Regions from separate parts of the Streptomyces vilmorinianum genome, predicted to be linked through region 1. Evidence: riboswitches for the same ligand, from Rfam matches in the RefSeq annotation. Region 1 holds a riboswitch; each other region holds the start of a gene.
The links. Region 1 has a riboswitch for cyclic di-AMP ahead of FDM97_RS04315 (LysM peptidoglycan-binding domain-containing protein). Riboswitches for the same ligand answer to the same signal wherever they lie in the genome.

Region 1 (4,633 bases):
CGCAGCCGGTGTGACCGGCTCGGCGCTCGCGCTGCCGCTCCTGGCCGCGGGCTCCGCCTCCGCCGCCGACGCCGCCACCTGGGACCGGGTCGCCGAGTGCGAGTCGGGCGGCCAGTGGAGTGCCAACTTCGGCAACGGGCTCTACGGCGGGCTGCAGTTCACCCAGGAGGGCTGGGAGCGTCACGGCGGTCTGGCGTACGCGACGAGCGCGGACTACGCGAGCCGCGCCCAGCAGATCGCGGTGGCGGAGAAGGCGCTCGCCGCGGGCGACACGCAGTGGGACACCTGCGCCCCGATCGCCGGTCTGACGAACGACGGCACCGCTCCCGAGGTCGACCCGGGGCCCGCCGTCACGCCGGCGCCCACCGGGCCGGTCTACGGCTCGAACCGGACCGAGGGCCTGCCGGCCGGCCCCGAGGCCGTCCCCACCCAGCCCGAGACCACCCGCACCACCCCTGCCGGCCCCACCACCCCCGCGACGCCGGACGCCTCGGCGCCGTCGGACGCGCCGATCTCCGGCGCCACCCCCGAGACCTCCGTCACGCCCTCCACCCCGGCCGCCCCCGGCACCGGCAAGCACCGCGGCGACGCCGCCAAGGAGGAATCGGGCACTACGGACAAGGTTGACGATTCCGGTCGTCATGCCGCACCGGTCGACGGGCCTGACGCGCCGACAAGTGACGTGACCGGCGGTGAGGGTTCGAATAATCCGGATACAACAGACACGTCGGACGCTACGGGCATCGCGGGCGAATACACCGTCAAGCCGGGCGACAGCCTCTCCGAGATCGCCCAGCAGAACGAGCTCCCCGGCGGCTGGACCTCCCTCTATGACGCCAACCGTCAGACCGTCGGTGCCGATCCGGACCTCATTCACCCTGGTCAGAGCCTTGACCTGACGATCGGCCTGCCGCAGAAGGCGAAGTAGTTCGGGGTCGTATGTCCGGTTCTGTGCAAGTGAGACATGGGTCTCTTCGTCCCAACTGGCCCGCCACGTCCGCAAACTCTGCTTCCGTCACCTCTCACCTGCGTAAACACCCTTCGTCCGGCGGCGAGTAGGGGCGTTTTCTCCTCAATGCCCGTCTTTGAACTTCGGCGGGGTCTGTGTCTACGGTCGTCACCGCTCGCCACCGCGGGCCTCGTCGACCGGTACGCCGAATCCTGCCGCCGGCCGATGGGAACAGTCGTCGCGTCACGCGCCGAAGGCAGGAGCGGGGGACCCAAGGTAAGTGCCGTCCCCGGCCGTTGAGACAGACGGCCGACGGACCGGCTTGGGGTGAAGCCGCGCGCTGGGTCGCGCGGCCGGGCAACTCACATGGCCCGAACCCGACAGCTCACCTCGCAGGCGTCGGTGAGGAGAAGTCCCATGCTGTTTTCCGCCAAGGGCAAACACCGTCGTCCCTCCAAGGCCACCCGCGCCGTCGCCCTCGCCGGTGTCGCCGGCGTCGCCGTCGCCGCCCCGCTGATGACCGCCGGGTCCGCCTCGGCCGCGACCACCTCCGAGTGGGACGCCGTCGCCCAGTGCGAGTCCGGCGGCAACTGGTCCATCAACACCGGCAACGGTTACTACGGCGGCCTGCAGTTCTCGGCCTCCACCTGGGCCGCCTTCGGTGGCACCGCGTACGCCGCGACCGCCGACCAGGCCTCGAAGTCGCAGCAGATCACCATCGCCGAGAAGGTCCTGGCCGGCCAGGGCAAGGGCGCCTGGCCGACCTGTGGCGTCGGCCTGTCCAACGCCTCCTACGAGGGCGGCGCCGAGGCGAGCACCCAGCGGAGCGCCCCGCGGCAGGAGCGTCAGGCCGAGCAGCCGGCGACCCGCAGCGAGCAGCGGACCGCCCCGAAGGCCGAGTCGAAGAAGACCGTCACCACCCCGACCGGCAAGAAGGTCAAGAAGGGCGACGGCGAGTACAAGGTCGTCGCCGGCGACACCCTGAGCAAGATCGCCGCCGCGCACGACGTCAAGGGCGGCTGGGAGAAGCTCTTCGAGCTCAACAAGGACGTCGTCGAGGACGCCGACCTGATCTACCCGGGCCAGCAGCTTCACCTGAAGTGAGCCCGACGGCTCGCGTGAGTCCGGCGGCTCACGCGGGTCCCACGACCCTCCCGCGGTGACCACCCCGTCCCGGCGCGCCCTTCCCCCCGTGCGCGCCGGGACGGGGTTTCCGTGTTACCGATGAGTAGTTCCGGGGTCCTTTGACCCGGGATGCATGCCCTTGGGTCCTTTTTCGTCCCAGGGGGCGGGCGCCCGGCTGGCCGGAGGCCCCGAGCCGGTTAGGCTCTTGTCGCAAGGCCAAAGCGACCCTGCATCGCATGCATCTAGCGTCACATCCCAGAAGGAGATGCTCGTGCCGTCCATCGACGTCGTCGTAGCCCGGGAAATCCTGGACTCCCGAGGCAACCCCACGGTCGAGGTCGAGGTCGGCCTCGACGACGGCAGCACCGGCCGTGCTGCCGTTCCGTCCGGTGCCTCCACCGGAGCGTTCGAGGCCATTGAGCTCCGTGACGGAGACAAGAGCCGCTACATGGGCAAGGGTGTCGAGAAGGCCGTTCTCGCCGTCATCGAGCAGATCGGCCCGGAGCTCGTCGGCTACGACGCCACCGAGCAGCGCCTGATCGACCAGGCGATGTTCGACCTGGACGCCACGGACAACAAGGCCTCCCTCGGCGCCAACGCCATCCTCGGCGTCTCCCTCGCCGTCGCGCACGCCGCCTCCGAGGCCTCCGACCTCCCGCTCTTCCGCTACCTGGGCGGCCCGAACGCGCACCTGCTGCCCGTTCCGATGATGAACATCCTGAACGGCGGCTCGCACGCCGACTCCAACGTGGACATCCAGGAGTTCATGATCGCGCCGATCGGCGCGGAGTCCTTCTCCGAGGCCCTGCGCTGGGGCACCGAGGTCTACCACACCCTCAAGTCCGTCCTGAAGACCAAGGGCCTGTCCACCGGTCTCGGCGACGAGGGCGGCTTCGCCCCGAACCTCGGCTCCAACCGCGAGGCGCTCGACCTCATCCTCGAGGCCATCAAGCAGGCCGGCTACGTCCCGGGCAAGGACATCGCGCTGGCGCTCGACTGCGCCGCGTCCGAGTTCTACAAGGACGGCTCCTACGAGTTCGAGGGCAAGTCCCGCTCGGCCGCCGAGATGACGGACTACTACGCGGAGCTCGTCGACGCGTACCCGCTGGTCTCCATCGAGGACCCGCTGTTCGAGGACGACTGGGCCGGCTGGAAGACCATCACCGACAAGCTCGGCGCCAAGGTGCAGCTGGTCGGTGACGACCTGTTCGTCACCAACCCGGAGCGCCTGGCCCGCGGCATCGAGGAGAGCACCGCCAACGCCCTCCTGGTCAAGGTCAACCAGATCGGTTCGCTGACCGAGACCCTGGACGCCGTCGAGCTGGCCCAGCGCAACGGCTTCAAGTGCATGATGTCCCACCGCTCCGGCGAGACCGAGGACGTCACCATCGCCGACCTCGCCGTCGCCACCAACTGCGGCCAGATCAAGACCGGCGCCCCGGCCCGCTCCGAGCGCGTCGCCAAGTACAACCAGCTCCTGCGCATCGAGGAGATCCTCGACGACGCCGCGGTCTACGCCGGCCGCAGCGCCTTCCCGCGCTTCAAGGGCTGAACCTCCCGCAGGTAGCTTCCGTACGTCCCCGCACTCGGTCCCGTACCGTGTGCGGGGACGTACGCATTGAAGAGGGAGGCGGAAGACATGGCAGCGAAGGACCGGGACCGGTTCTCGACCGCGACCCGGATCAGGCTGCTCGGCGAGCAGACCGCCGCCCGCGTCTACCGCTCCCAGACCCGCCGCCAGGCCCGCCGCTCGCGCCTCACCGGCCGCGCGGCTTTCCTCGCCCTGGTCGTCTGCTCGCTGGTGGTGGCGCTCGCCTACCCCATGCGGCAGTACGTCTCCCAGCGCGGCGAGATCGCCGACCAGGAGCGCAGGGCCGCCGAGGCCGCCGACCGGGTCGAGCAGCTCAGGGACGAGAAGGCCCGGCTCCAGGACCCCGCGTACGTCCGCCGTCTCGCCCGCGAGCATCTGCACTACGTCATGCCCGGCGAGACGGGCTTCACCGTGAACGACCCCGACGCCGAGCGCGCCCGGCGCACCGAGCAGGGCGCGGCCGACCGCCCCTGGTACTCCCATGTCTGGGAGGGCGTCGATCACGCCGACGCGGGCCGCTGACGCGGCGACGCGAGATGATGGCCCCACCGAACCGCCCCACCGACGAGAAGACAGACGCAGGCATGGAAACGCCCCCTCCGCAGACCGCACGCACCGAGCCGACCGAGGCGGACGTCGCCGCCTTCGAGGCGCAGCTCGGCCGCCCGCCCCGGGGTCTGCGCGCCATCGCGCACCGTTGCCCCTGCGGCAACCCGGACGTCGTCGAGACCGCGCCGCGGCTCCCGGACGGCACCCCGTTCCCCACCACGTACTACCTGACCTGCCCCCGCGCCGCCTCGGCGATCGGCACCCTCGAGGCCAACGGGGTCATGAAGGAGATGCAGGCCCGGCTCGGCACCGACCCGGAGCTGGCCGCCGCCTACCGGGCCGCGCACGAGGACTACATCGCACGCCGTGACGCCATCGAGGTCCTGGAGGGCTTCCCGAGCGCCGGCGGCATGCCGGAC
Region 2 (4,633 bases), 6.5 Mb from region 1:
GGTCGGCTTCGGGGCGCTCGCCTTCGCCCAGTCGCTGCCGATGCTGATCGCCGCGTCCCTGGCGACGGGGCTCGCGGGGGCGCTGTTCAACCCGGCCGTGCGGGCGTATCTCGCGGCGGAGGCGGGGGAGGAGCGGCGCGTGGAGGCGTTCGCGCTCTTCAACACGTACTACCAGGCGGGGATCCTGCTCGGGCCGCTGGTGGGGGTGGCGCTGACCGGGGTGTCGTTCCGGCTGACGTGCGTGGTGGCGGCGGTGCTGTTCGCCGCGCTGACGCTCGTACAGCTGCGGCATCTGCCGGTACGGCTACGGGAGAAGGCCTCCGAAGCCTCCGAAGCCTCCGAGTCGACCGAGGAGCGGGGCCAGTTCCGTACCGTGCTCGCCAACCGCACCTTCTGGCTCTTCTCGTTGGCGATGACCGGCTCGTACGTCCTGTCCTTCCAGGTCTATCTGGCGCTCCCGCTGGCGGCGGACGGCACGGCGGCGACGACCGCGCTGTTCGTGGTCTCCGCGCTCGTGGCGCTGGCCGGGCAGCTGCGGATCACGGCCTGGTGCCGGGCGCGGCTCACGCGCGAGCGGTGTCTGGTCCTCGGCCTCGGGCTGATGGGCGCGGCGTTCCTGCTGCCGGTGGGGGTGCCCGGGCTCGTGGGTCTGCTGCTGTGCGCGGCGGCCCTGGCGGTCGCGAACGCGGTGCTCTACCCGTACGAGATGGACACCGTCGTCGCCCTCTCGGGCGGGCGGTGGGTGGCCACGCACTACGGGCTCTACAACACCGTGTGCGGGGTCGGGATCACGCTAGGGAACCTGGGGACGGGCGTGCTGCTCGACGTGACGGGGTGGTCGGCGGCGCCGTGGCTGGTCCTGTGCGGGGTCGGCCTCGGCTGCGCGGCGGCGGTGGGCGCGCTGGGGCGGGGCGGCCGGCTGGGCGCGGGCACGGCGAGGGATACGGGCGCGGGCGCGCGGGGCTGAGGGGCGCGCGGGGCGGCCCACCGCGCGCGTCACCCACTCGGCCGAGCGAAGGTCGCCTCGCGGCGCGGCTCCCTTCACCCTGGGGAGGGCGCGGTACGGTCCGTCGCCGTGTACGGACCGGGCAGGAGAGCACTCGTGGGGCAGGGGCAGGGGCGGCGAGCGGCGGGCGGCGACAAGGGGAACGGGACCGGAAGCGGGAATGGGAACGGGAACGGGCGGCCGGGCCCGCGCGCCGAGCGGGCCCGCCGGTTCATCCGTGCCCTGCCCCCGCTCGTCATCGCCGGCGGTGTCGTCTTCGACCTCTCCACCCCGCCCACCTACACGGCGGCCCCGCTCTTCTCCGCCGCGCCGCTCATCGCCGCCCCGTTCTTCTCGACGCTGACGACCCTGCTGACGGGCATCGCCGCCGTCCTCGCCGGTGTCGGGCTGCACATCTACAACGACACCGTCACCGAGGTCCCGGCCCTCACCGAGACGCTCACCGTCGTCACCGTCTCCGCCCTCGCCCTCCTCATCAACCGGGTCGTCCAGCGCAGCGGCGAGCGGCTCGCCTCGGCCCGGGTGATCGCGGAGGCCGCCCAGAAGGCGGTCCTGCCCACGCCCGCCGAGCGGATCGGCGGGCTGCAGGTCGCGGCCCGCTACGAGGCCGCGCAGGCGGACGCGTTCATCGGCGGCGACCTGTTCGCCGTCCAGGACACGCCGTACGGGGTACGGCTCGTGGTCGGCGACGTCCGGGGCAAGGGGCTCGACGCGGTCGAGGCCGCCGCCGTCGTCCTCGGCGCGTTCCGGGAGGCGGCCGAGCAGGAGTCGACGCTGGAGGCCGTCGCGCAGCGGCTGGAGCGGGCGCTCGCCCGGGAGGGGACCCGCCGCGACGGCCTGGACGCCTTCGAGGGGTTCACCACCGCCGTCCTGGCCGAGATCCCGCGCGGCGACGGGCTCGTACGGGTGGTCAACCGCGGCCACCCCGAGCCGCTGCTGCTGTACGCGGACGGGGGCCTGGAGCTCCTGGAGCCGAGCGAGCCGGCGCTGCCGCTCGGCATGGGCGAGCTGGCCGCGTGGCCGGACCGGGCCGACGAGACGCCGTACCCGCCGGGCGCCACGCTGCTCCTCTACACCGACGGGCTCTCCGAGGCGCGCGACGCCGAGGGCACCTTCTACGATCCCGGCGAGCGGCTCTCGGGGCGGATCTTCCCCGGGCCCGAGGAGCTCCTCGACGCGCTCGTCGACGACGTCCGCCGGTACACGGGCGGGGGTTCGACGGACGACATGGCGCTGCTCGCGGTGAGCCGGCCGGCGGCGGGGCAGCCGCCGCGGCGCCGGACGATGCCCGTGGTGCCGTAGCCATCGTCACCATCTGTAGTGGAGGTATACCGCTCCGATAACAATTGATCCGCCGTCAGTTCTGGAGGGATGGAAAGGTCTGTACTGAAGCGGGATCAAATCGGGCTGTAGTGGCGCAATTTTGCGAATGATCAACGGGAACAGCTTGGAATCGGGCCCTCGTGTCTATTAACGTTCGATAACGCAGCGCGGTCGTCCCAGCCGTCGCAAGAGACGGCACCGTGCGCACGCGCCGAATCCTGAAAAGGAACCGGGGAACCACTACTTGGGGTGAATCGGGCACTTTCGCACCTGTGCGACAGCGCCCGTAGGAGACCTTCCTGCTCCGAACCCGTCAGCTAACCCGGTAGGCGAGAAGGAAGGAAAGGAGTACGCCTCCGTGGCGTCCAACACCCCTGCCGCCGAAGGTACTTTCGACGGGTTCAACGCGTTCGGTGCTTCGGGCGCCGCCGGGACGGATGACGACGCGACGGCGTGGGGTGAGTGGAACCCCACCGAGGACTCCCTTCGCCAGCAGGCCCGTTCCGGTGGCCGCCACCGGGTCGTGAAGCAGCGCTCGGGCTTCGCCCGCTCCTCCACCGTCCTCGGTGTCGGTGTCATCGCGGCCGTCGGCGCGGGAGGCATGGCCACCGCCAAGGACAAGCCCCCGGTCTCGATCTCCCTCCCCGACCTCAACCTTCCGGACGCCTCCGAACTGCCGGGCGTCGGCGAGCTCATCTCGGGCGAGGACGAGGACGCGAACGGCACGGGCTCCGGGACCAACAACCTGCAGCCGCTCACCGCCTCGCTCACGCTTCCGGCCGACGCGGCCGGGAAGTCCGACGGCGACTCCGCGTCGGCGGCCACCGCCGACGCCGGCGAGGCGCTGCGCGCCCGCATTCTCCAGCAGGCCGAGCAGCAGCAGGCCTCCGCCGACGCCGCCGAGAAGGCCGCGGCGGAGAAGGCGGCCGCCGAGAAGGCCGCGGCCGAGGCTGCGGCCCAGGCGGAAGCGGCCGAGCAGGCGGCGGCCGAGGCGAAGCGGAAGGCCGAGGAGGAGGCCGCGGCGAAGGCCGAGGCCGAGCGCCTGGCCAAGCTCGCCGCGAGCTACGCGCTGCCCACCTCCTCGTACACCCTCACCTCGACGTACGGCCAGTCCGGCTCCATGTGGTCCTCCGGCTACCACACCGGCCTCGACTTCGCGGCGCCCACCGGCACCCCGGTCAAGGCGGTGCACGGCGGCACGATCACGTCGGCGGGCTGGTCCGGCTCCTACGGCTACCGGATCGTCCTGGAGCTGGAGGACGGTACGGAGGTCTGGTACGCGCACCTGTCCTCGATGACGGCGAGCGTGGGCCAGACGGTGGGCACCGGCGACACGATCGGCCGCGTCGGCGCGACCGGCAACGTGACCGGCCCGCACCTGCACCTGGAGGTCCACACCCCGGGCGGCGACGGCATCGACCCGGCGGCCTGGCTGGCCGGCAAGGGCCTGTCGGTCTGAGTTCCCCCGCTGTGGGCCGGCTTGGCCCGGCTTGGCCCGCCGTGGCCCGCAGTGGCCCGGCTTGGCGTGGCCGACTTGGCATGGCCGCAGGGCCTGCCCGGCCCGGACCGCAGTCGATCCATGGCGCACACCCCTGACTCCGGCAGTCCTGTCGACACCCCCCCCGACGCCAGGGCTGCCGGACCGGCCTGCTCACCGCGGCCGCATGTCCAGCGGCGGCTAGCGGCGGCTAGCTGCGGTACGGGTTGTAGCCGCCGTAGTCCAGATACTGCGGCGGCGCCCACACCCGGCCGGTCGCCCGCGCCGCGTACGTCAGCGCGGGCGAGGCGACCGCCTTGCGCTGCCAGAGATGGTGGAGCAGCTCCTGCTCGCGCGCGGTGAAGTCCGGGCCGGCCGCGCCGCGCTGGGCGCGGTGGCGCAGAAAGGCCAGGGTCGTCGCGAACGCCTCGTACTCCCCGACCGTCGCGGCGGCCGGCCGCCCGTACGTGCGGGCGGCGAAGTCGCGGGCCATCGAGCGGGCCCGCATCGAGGAGAGCGCGAGCGGTTCGGCGGGCGAGAGCCAGCCGGCCGCCGCGTACGCCGGGAGCTGCCCGGATATCGTGCGCAGTTCCCGCTGCCGGCTCCATATCGCCAGCCAGGTCAGCAGGCCGAAGGCGGGCACCATGAACAGCCCGTACACGGCGATGAAGCCGAGCGGGCCGAAGGTCGTCGAGCCGTTCCACAGGGCGTGCATGCCCATGGCGAGGACGAGTCCGGCCACGGGGAACAGGATCCGCCGGACCCGCGCGCGGCGGGCGGCGAGCGCGGCGAAGCCGAAGCCGAGGCCGGTGAGCACGGTGAAGAGC
Region 3 (4,633 bases), 3.8 Mb from region 1:
TACGGGCCGTCGACGACACACGGAGCCGGTACGTGTACCGGGCATGCCCGCCCTCCCCCGCCACCGACACGACAACACCCCCTCCCTCTCACGCCCGGTCGCTCGCCCCGGCCCCCACAACGAGACCGTACGCACGACAGACGCACATCCGTCCCCGCATCAGGACAAGGGCACCACAACCAGCGAACACGAGAACGCGCGTTCACCTTTCCCGTTGCCGACGCCCGTTTCTCTCCCCTCCACCGGTCGGCTTCGCGGGCGATGCTCATTCCCAAGAGGCGGCGCTGTCACTTCGTGAAGGCCGAGCTGGGCAATCTCTACGACGGTTCGTACCGCGCCGCCCTGCGCCCGCGCGCCTGCCCCCTCGCCGTCTGCGACTGCCACATCGGCTACGTCCACCTGGAGACGCTGCCGCTGTACGACGTGTTCGCCGGCGGTGTCCTGGAGCGGATCCCCGAACGGAGCCCGTCGGTGATCAGAGGGGCATGAGGTCCGGGCGCTTGGCCTCCACGTGGTCCCCCGAGCTCTCGCCCCGCAGCCGCCGGCCGATCCACGGGACGAGGTACTCCTTGGCCCAGTGGATGTCGTCGCGGCGCACCTCCAGCGTGCCCCGGGGCGGCAGCGGCGGCCAGGGCTGGTCCGGGTCGGCCGGTACCTCCATGCCGAGGACCTGGGCGGCGCGCAGCGCGACCCGGGTGTGGCCCTCGGGAGACAGGTGCAGCCGGTCGTCGTCCCAAGCCCGCCTGTCCTGCACGGACTTGAGCGACCACAGGTCCAGGACCGGGCAGTCGTAGCGGTCGGCGATGGCCCGGACATGGGCCGTGTAGGTGGCGATCTTGCCGCGCAGATGGCGCAGCACGGGTACGTCCCGGGTGTCGAAGCCGGTCGTCACCATGACCGTGCCGACGGCGGAGGTCAGCTCGGCCACGGCGCGCTCGAAACGCTCGGCGACGTCGTCGGGGTCGGTGCCGGGGCGGATGATGTCGTTGCCCCCCGCGCAGAAGCTCACCAGGTCCGGGGCGAGCTCCTTCGCCCTGGGGACCTGCTCCTCCACGATCTGGTCGAGGAGGCGGCCGCGTACGGCCAGGTTGGCGTAACGGAATGCGTCGTGCTCCGGCAGCTGGTCGGCGAGCAGAACCGCGAAGCGGTCCGCCCAGCCGACGTACTTCCCGTCGGGCCCGGGATCTCCCACACCCTCGGTGAAGCTGTCACCGATCGCCGCGTACGACCCGAATACGTTCATGTCTGTTGATCTCGAATCGTCTGCCACGGGAGCACATCCTTCCCTTACAGGTGTGACCTACGCGACCGTAAGGAGGGGTTGACGCCGGGTGAGATACGCCACCGGTCAAGATTCCGCCAAGCCGGAATACTCCGGACACGCGACGGGCCCGGCACAGAGGTGCCGGGCCCGTCGGGTGCTGGGTGTGCGTCAGATGCCGACACCGTGCTGGCGCAGGTAGGCCAGCGGGTCGATGTCCGAGCCGTAGCTCGGTCCGGTGCGGATCTCGAAGTGCAGGTGCGGACCACTGGAGTTGCCGGTCGAGCCGGACAGGCCGATCTGCTGGCCGCCGGAGACGGTCTGGCCGGCGGAGACGGAGAGGGAGGAGAGGTGCGCGTACTGCGAGTACGTGCCGTCGGCGTGCTGGATGACGACCTCGTTGCCGTAGGCGCCGCTCCAGCCGGCGGAGTGCACGGTGCCCGCGCCGACGGCCTTGACCGAGGTGCCCGAGGAGGCGATGAAGTCGACACCGGTGTGGTAGCCGGAGGACCACATCGAGCCGGAGGCGCGGTACGGGGTGGAGACGCCGCCGCCGACCGGGGCGACCCAGCCGGAGGACACGCTCTGCGCGGGGGCGGCGGGGGCGGCCTGGGTCGACTCCACCGTGCTGCGCTCGGTGGAGCGCGAGCTGCGCGACTCACCCGAGGCGGAGGACGGCTTCTCGGCCTTGGGGGCGGCCTTGGGGGCGGCCTTCGTGGTGGCCTTCGGGGCGGCGGCCTTGGGCGTGGCCTTGGCCGTCGACTTGGCGCCGAGGGTGAGCTTCATGCCGGGGAAGATCAGCGAGGGGTTCTCGCCGACGACCTGCCGGTTGTCCTCGTAGAGCTTCTTCCAGCCGCCGGCGAGGTGGTGCTCCTGGGCGATCTTGGACAGGTAGTCGCCGGGGACGACGCGGTACGTCTTCGGCTTGGCGGCGGCGGGCGCGGCGGCCGGGGCCTTCGCCGGGGCGGCGGCGGCAATGGCGGCGACGGCCTGCTCGGGCGTCACGGCAGCCGGGGCGGCCTTGTCGGCGGCGTGGGCTCCGGTCGCACCGAGAAGCGGCAGGGCGACGACGGCGCCACCCGTACCGGCGGCGACGAATCCGCGTGTGATCGGGTTGACCTTGGGACGGCGGTGCTTACCCTTCGCGGGCATGGCGAATTCCTCTCCGTCGCCTGCGAGGTGAGCTGTCGGGTTCGGACTGGAGATGTCCGGCCGCGTTCTCACGCGGCTTCACCCCGAGCCGTCCTGACCTGAAGGATCGGCGTACTACCTGGGTCCCCCGCTCCTGCCGCACGTGGGTGGGTGCGAATTCCGGGCGGTGGCAGGATTCGGCGGTCCGACCGGATTGACGGTGACCGTAGACGAGCGGGGTCGGCGCGAACAAGCCGTCGATTTCATGGATCAATCCGGGACGTGATATTCGCACCGAATTCCGGTCACCCTCCGTGGATGACGGGACCTCGATCTCCTTTTCTCGTACGGGGATTACCCGAGACGATCAGGCACGGTCCGTCACCTTTATGACCCTGCTCACGCACCGAGGGCCATCTCCCCTGCAACCAGGGCGCGTTATATCGAAGAGCTCAATTCGGACAGAACACCCATTCTTGTACCCGGGGTGGGCGGGAAGAGGCGCACCCGGGATGATTGCCCCGGGAACCGATCTCGATCCGTCAACCTTCAGGAGCACTCGTGACGCAGCAGCTGCCGCAGGTCCCGTCGACCGAACCCGAGCTCACCGGAGTGCGCAACTTCCGGGACGTGGGCGGCCTGCCGACCGTGGACGGCGGGTCGGTGCGGTTCGGGCGCCTCTTCCGCAGCGGTCACCTCGCGCACGCCACCGAGGAGGACGCGGCGTTCCTCTCCACCCTCGGGTTGCACACCGTCTTCGACTTCCGCAACGCGGCGGACCGGAAGGTGGAGGGTCCTGATGTCGAGCTTCCCGGCGTACGGAACGTGAACATCCCGCTCAACGACCCGGCCGACGGCAAGGAGTTCTGGAAGCTCGTCAGCACGGGCGCCCTGGAGCAGCTGCGCGAGATCCTCGGCGACGGCAAGGCGGCTGCCCGAATGTCCGATTCATACCGGAAGATGATGGTCGAGCGGACAGCGGAGCACAGCCGCATCCTGCACGCGATGGCCGAGGACAGCATGCCCGCGCTGATGCACTGCGCGGCCGGCAAGGACCGGGCGGGCCTCTCCATCGCCATTTCGCTGCTCGCGGTGGGCGTCGAGCGCGAGGCGATCGAGGCCGACTATCTGAAGTCGAACGATCCGCACCGTCGCTACAAGGTGCGCCGCAGCTCCACCGCCGCGGACGCCATGTCGCCCGAGGTGATGGAGCTGCTGGGCCCGCTCTTCGACGCGCGCGCGGAGTATCTGCGGGCGGCGTTCGAGACGCTGGAGCAGACCTGGGGGACGACCGAGCGCTACTTCTCGGACGGCCTGAAGCTCGCCCCCGAGACGCGGGAGCGGCTGCGCGAGCGCCTCGTCACCGAGGCCTAGTCCCGCCCCCTGCCCCGCCTCTCCCTGCCCCGCCTCTCCCTGTCTCGCCTCTCCCTGTCTCGCCTCCCCCTGTCCCGCTACTGGTTCTGCCCGCCCAGCATGAACAGCAGATAGAGGAAGCCCGCGAAGAGGTGGCCGGCCACCAGATAGGCGAAGAGCCGGATCACGAGCCCGCGGGGGAACGTGCCGCCCCCGCGTTCCTCGCCAGTGACCGGTACGGATTTGTCGGACATGTCGGCCCCTTTCGAAGGGCTCAGCGCAGATGCGGGGTCCCGTCGCCGAGGCACAGCTCGGCGGCGGGGCTCTGCATCAGCGTGTGGACGAAGAGCAGCTCGGCCCCGCCGCGGGTGGCGGCGCCGATGCGGTGCGGGGTGAGCGAGTCGAAGTGCGCGCTGTCCCCCGGATCCAGTACGTGCACGGCGTCGCCGAGCGCGAGGCGCACCTGGCCTTCGAGGACATGGAGCCACTCCTCGCCGGGATGGACGCGCACGATGTCGGCCCGGGTGGCGTACGGCACGTGGACGCGCAGCGCCTGCAGGGCACGGCCGGGTCCGCCCGCCTGGTGGTAGATCCAGCCGTCGGCCTCCACGGGCTCCGACCGGCCGGCCCGGACGATCGGATCACGTTCGGGCGGAACCTCGCCCAGTAGCTCCGAGACGGTCGTACCGTAGATACGGGCGAGGGCGAGCAGCATGGGCAGCGAGGGCTGCCGGCGGCCCGTCTCGAGCCGGGAGAGATGGGCCGGGGAGAGACCGGCGCGCTGGGCGGCGGCCTCCAGCGTCAGCCCGCGGCGGCGGCGCAGACCGCGCAGCTGCGGAGCGACGTCGGGCAGAGCGTCCGGTGCGGCGGGATCCGGGGACTGCTCCC
Region 4 (4,633 bases), 2.9 Mb from region 1:
CCGCACGGATCGTGCTCGCGGTTCCGGTCGCGCCGCTCGGCTGGCCGGAGCGGCTCGGCGGGGAGGCGGACGAGACGGTCAGCGTCCACGAACCGGAGTTCTTCTACGCGATCGGCCAGTTCTACCAGGACTTCTCACAGACCTCGGACGAGGAGGTCGTCGCCTGCCTGGAGCGCGGCCACAGCGGGAACAGCACCGCCGCGCAGGACGCAGAGGTGCGCATCCCGGTCGGCGACGTGCGGGTCGCGGGCCGGCTGGTGGTGCCCGAGGGCGCCGCGGGCGTCGTTCTGTTCGCCCACGGCAGCGGCAGCAGCCGGCACAGTCCGCGCAACCGGGCCGTGGCGGACGACCTGAACAGGGCCGGACTGGGCACCCTGCTCTTCGACCTGCTCACCGAGGACGAGGCCTTCGACCGGGCCAATGTGTTCGACACCGAACTCCTGGCCGGCCGGCTGGCCCAGGCGACGGCGTGGCTCGGCGCCCGGACCGGCCTGGAGGGGCTGCGGACCGGCTACTTCGGCGCCAGTACGGGGGCGGCGGCCGCCCTGTGGGCCGCGGCGGACCCCTCCTCCACCGTGGCCGCGGTGGTCTCCCGCGGCGGCCGCCCCGACCTGGCCGGACCACGCCTGGCCGAGGTGCGTGCCCCCACACTCCTCCTCGTGGGGAGCCTCGACACCCTCGTCATCGACCTCAACGAACAGGCCCAGCGTCAGCTCCGCTGCGAAAGCCAGCTGGTGATCGTCCCGGGCGCCAGTCACCTCTTCGAGGAGCCCGGCACGCTGGAACAGGTCGGCGAACACGCCGCGGCCTGGTTCACCGACCACTTCTGACGGCTACGGCACGTACGCCTGGCGGCTCGCGCACGTCCAGATCACCGGGTGGGCGACCCACGACGCGTCCACGGCGACACCGCCGACCCGGTCGTCGTCGAAGACCGCGCGGGCCCGGGCGTCGCGATCGGCCGTGAGCGAGGGGAGGGCGAGGAGCGGGCCGTGTCCCGGCCACAACTGCGCCTGGTACGGCGGGACCGGGGTGTCCTCCGCGTGCGTCATGGCGGCCCCGACCGAGACACCGGTCGTGGGGCTGATCGCCTCGAACGTGCCCTCCTGGCGACCGGCGAGGACGCCGGGGGAGGAGCCGTGGTCCTCGTACGGGGGCGCCCAGACCCACGGCTTGTGGTCCGGGTCGAACCGGTCGGTGACCGAGACGTACCCCGTCACCCGGCCCGCGTCGTCGATGCCCTCCGCGAGGTTGTGGACCAGCCACTCCGCGCGGGCGACGGGCAGGGCGCGTGCCGGGCCGCCGTCCGCCGGCCACAGGACCGGGAAGGAACTCCAGGTGAAGCCGTCGGGACCGTCGTACGACTGCTCGGCCGCGCCGATCACGTCTCCGCGCGTGTTGATCCCGGTGATCCGCTTCACGCTCGTGCCCGGACCGGCGTCCGGCGGCAGCGGCAGCGTGCGCGCCACCTGTCCGCCCCGCCACTGCTTCGCCGTCCCGTCGGCGTCCACGGCCGCGACGATCCCGGCGTCGTTCACATCGACGTCGTACGCGCCCGGCGCCCCGCCCTCGGCGAGCAGCCGCACCGAGGTCGCCCCCGGGCGGTAGGTGAACAGAGCGGTCGCGCGGTCCGACCGCCGGCTCACCCAACCGGCCATGAGACCTTGCCGGTTGACGGCTCGGACGACCCCCTCGTCATACCCCTCGGGCATCGGCACCCGATGGAGCCGCTCACCCGTCCAGTACACGGGCAGGCTCCCGCTGGCACCCACGGCGAGGCCGCGCGGTCCCAGATCGTGCACGCCCTCGGTGGTGAAGCTGCCGCCGGCGGGCGGGAGCGAGGGCAGGGCCCGCGGGCCCGACGCGCAGGCTTCGGTGCCGGGCGCGAGGTCGGCGGCGGTCCCGGCCGCGGTCTCGGCCGCGGACTCGGCCGCGGCGGGACCGGCCGCCGTCAGCAGACCGGCGAGTGCGGCGGCCGCCGCGGACACGGCAAGGGCTCTCTTCATCGCTGTTCCCCCCTGGGACGGGATCCGCGCTCCCCGGCCGCGGATCATCAGGCGCCCATCCTGCCCGCCACGATCGCACCATGGGACGGAATACCCCATACCGCTTGGGGCGCGACGGCGAAGGCCCCGGCCCCGGCCCGCAAGGGGCCAGGGCCGGGGCCTTCAGCCTGCGTCGATGCCCGCCGAGGGTCAGTACGGCCCGTTGACGTTGTCGATGGAGCCGTAGCGGTCCGCGGCGTAGTTGCACGCGGCGGTGATGTTGGCGACCGGGTCGAAGAGGTCCATCGAGGTGCCGGGCACGTGATAGGCGAGGAAGGTCGGCTCGATCACCTGCAGGAGGCCCTTGGAGGGGGTGCCCTTCGCGGCGTTGGAGTCCCAGAGGTTGATGGCCTGCGGGTTGCCGGAGGACTCGCGCATGATGTTGCGGTGGATCCCGTCGTACGTACCGGGAATGCCGTACTTCGCCATGACGTCCAGCGACTCCCGGATCCAGCCGTCGAGGTTGTTGGCGTAGCTCTTGGCGGCGGCGGCCGGAGCGGCGGCGGCCGGGGCGGCCTTCGCCGGGGCCTTCTGGGTGGCCGGGACGCTCCGCTGCTGCGAGCGGTCCGCGCGGTCCGTGGCGTCGGTGCGCTTGGTGGTCGAGGACTTCGGCTTCGGAGCGGTGGCGGATTTCCCGCGAAGCGTCAGTTCGAGTCCGGGATGGATAAGTGACGGATTGTCACCGACAGCGCTGCGATTGGCCTGGTACAAGGCCTTCCAGCCACCCCGCACACCTTGCTCGTGAGCGATCAAGGAAAGGGAGTCGCCCCGGGTGACCGTGTAGGTCTTGGGAGCGGAATTCGGTGCGACGGTCACCGATTCCGCGATCTTCGCCGAGACGCCGGCGGCGGTCTTCTCGACGGTCGCGATCTCGGGAGCCTTGTGGGGCGTGGCGTGCGCGGTGCCGGCCGTGGCGACCAGGGGGAGCGCCAGTGCGGCGCCACCTGTACCGGCCAGGGCGATACCGCGGCTGAGGGGACGTCGCTTGGGGCGCCGGTGCTTACCGTGTGCGGGCATGACAGATTCCTCTCCGGCGCCTGCGGGGTGAGCTGTCGGGTTCGGGCTGGAGATGCCCGGCCGCACGCATGCGACTTCACCCCGAGCCGCTCCGGGAATCCGGACCGGCGAAAAGTGGGTCCCCCGCTCCTGCCTACGGGTGAATGGTCGGTCTTTTCGGGCGGTGGCAGGATTCGGCGATCCGCCCGAGTGGAGGTGACCGTAGGCGAGAAATGTCGGCCGAAACAAGATGCCGAGTCCGTGGGTAATTCCCGGGGGATTTTCGCGCGGCGCCGAGTGCGCCGAACTTCCTTGAGGCGCAAGGGGAGGGGCGCGGCGGGAGGGCGCCGTCACCCTGCGGCGTGATTCATCTCACCCGGCGAGAAAATCGGTCATTCCGGGAAATTCCGCTGCGCCGATAAAAGGGATACAAGGAGCTGAAAAGGCCACTTGTATCCCTTTTGGTCGGTACGTGGGTGTACGTCAGCCCGTGACGCTCGGGGCGCCCGTCTCGATGTGGCCGGTGTAGCGGCGCGACCACGTGCCGTCGATGTCGGCGAGGACCGTGAAGTCGTACCAGCCGTTGTGGTAGGCCACCGCGTTGAAGAAGTCCTCGCGGGAGGAGTTCGCCGCGACCGTGTACGTCCACGGCCCGTCCGTGCGGTAGGCGTTCGACCGGATGGTGAAGGTCACCGGCGAGGCGGAGGTGTTGGTCATCGTGAAGTAGAGGGCCGTCTTCCCGGTGCCCGGCTCGGTCGCGAAGCGGGCCGCGACCTCGATGGCCTTCCCCGCCTTGGAGGCGTCGCCGATGAAGCGGCGCAGGAAGCGGTTGGGGCCCATCATCGAGATGTCGTACTTGCCGGACCCCGAGCCCGTCCCGATGTTGAAGTAGTCCGTGGACGTCGCGCCCGGGTCGACGGTGTACTGCCAGGCCGCCGTGTCTCGGTACTGGTGCGGGTGGATCGCGAAGTGGGCGGCCCGCTTCGCCTGGGCGCCCTGGTTGGTCATCGAGAACCAGGCGAGGATCTTCCCGGCCGCCCCGAACTCGAACCGGTCGAGATTGCCGTTGACCTGGTACGGCACGGCGCGCGCCGGGCGGGTGCCGGCCTCCTGCGCGGGCAGGGCGTTGTCCTGGGGCACCGGGTTGGGCAGCGGGGCGCAGGTGGACTGCCCGATGACCTCGGCCGTGGAGGGGAGGCCGGAGGGAACACCGTAGACGGGGCGGGCGAAGTCGAAGACGCCGGTCAGGTCGCCGGTGACCTTCCGTCGCCACGCGCTGATGTTCGGGCAGGTGGCGGGGGTGCCGAGGGCGGCCGTCCAGGTCTCCATGAAGCGCAGGACGGAGGTGTGGTCGAAGACCTCGGAGCTGACCCAGCCGCCGCGCGTCCACGGGGACATGACCACCATCGGGACACGGAAGCCGAGACCGATCGGCACCCCGTCGAGATACTCGCCCGGCGTGCCGGGCGGCGCGACCGGCGGCGGGACGTGGTCGAAGAAGCCGTCGTTCTCGTCGTAGTTGAGGAAGAGGACCGTCGCGTCGAAGACCTCGGGGTTCGCCGCCAGCGCGCGGTAGACGAGGTCCACGAAGT

Region 2: linked by a shared signal. The riboswitch ahead of FDM97_RS34470 (M23 family metallopeptidase) and the one ahead of FDM97_RS04315 (LysM peptidoglycan-binding domain-containing protein) in region 1 are both predicted to bind cyclic di-AMP.
Region 3: linked by a shared signal. The riboswitch ahead of FDM97_RS21955 (M23 family metallopeptidase) and the one ahead of FDM97_RS04315 (LysM peptidoglycan-binding domain-containing protein) in region 1 are both predicted to bind cyclic di-AMP.
Region 4: linked by a shared signal. The riboswitch ahead of FDM97_RS17795 (transglycosylase SLT domain-containing protein) and the one ahead of FDM97_RS04315 (LysM peptidoglycan-binding domain-containing protein) in region 1 are both predicted to bind cyclic di-AMP.

What each region holds. Positions count from the first base shown of each region.
Region 1 is NZ_CP040244.1:894,498-899,130, forward strand. Features, by position in the region: gene FDM97_RS04310 (LysM peptidoglycan-binding domain-containing protein) at 1-928, shown strand, start outside; cyclic di-AMP (ydaO/yuaA leader) riboswitch at 1,188-1,363, shown strand; gene FDM97_RS04315 (LysM peptidoglycan-binding domain-containing protein) at 1,367-2,053, shown strand; gene eno (phosphopyruvate hydratase) at 2,346-3,626, shown strand; gene FDM97_RS04325 (FtsB family cell division protein) at 3,714-4,187, shown strand; gene FDM97_RS04330 (DUF501 domain-containing protein) at 4,250-4,633, shown strand, end outside.
Region 2 is NZ_CP040244.1:7,410,274-7,414,906, reverse strand. Features, by position in the region: gene FDM97_RS34480 (MFS transporter) at 1-967, shown strand, start outside; gene FDM97_RS34475 (PP2C family protein-serine/threonine phosphatase) at 1,103-2,308, shown strand; cyclic di-AMP (ydaO/yuaA leader) riboswitch at 2,529-2,676, shown strand; gene FDM97_RS34470 (M23 family metallopeptidase) at 2,688-3,788, shown strand; gene FDM97_RS34465 (PrsW family intramembrane metalloprotease) at 4,018-4,633, opposite strand, start outside.
Region 3 is NZ_CP040244.1:4,687,155-4,691,787, forward strand. Features, by position in the region: gene FDM97_RS21940 (RNA-guided endonuclease InsQ/TnpB family protein) at 1-70, opposite strand, end outside; partial or broken gene FDM97_RS21945 (STM4011 family radical SAM protein) at 280-489, shown strand; gene FDM97_RS21950 (SGNH/GDSL hydrolase family protein) at 476-1,270, opposite strand; gene FDM97_RS21955 (M23 family metallopeptidase) at 1,433-2,413, opposite strand; cyclic di-AMP (ydaO/yuaA leader) riboswitch at 2,416-2,572, opposite strand; gene FDM97_RS21960 (tyrosine-protein phosphatase) at 2,954-3,766, shown strand; gene FDM97_RS35955 (DUF6126 family protein) at 3,844-3,999, opposite strand; gene FDM97_RS21965 (helix-turn-helix domain-containing protein) at 4,020-4,633, opposite strand, start outside.
Region 4 is NZ_CP040244.1:3,770,368-3,775,000, forward strand. Features, by position in the region: gene FDM97_RS17785 (phosphoribosyltransferase family protein) at 1-830, shown strand, start outside; gene FDM97_RS17790 (hypothetical protein) at 834-2,006, opposite strand; gene FDM97_RS17795 (transglycosylase SLT domain-containing protein) at 2,196-3,062, opposite strand; cyclic di-AMP (ydaO/yuaA leader) riboswitch at 3,065-3,222, opposite strand; gene FDM97_RS17800 (phosphocholine-specific phospholipase C) at 3,525-4,633, opposite strand, start outside.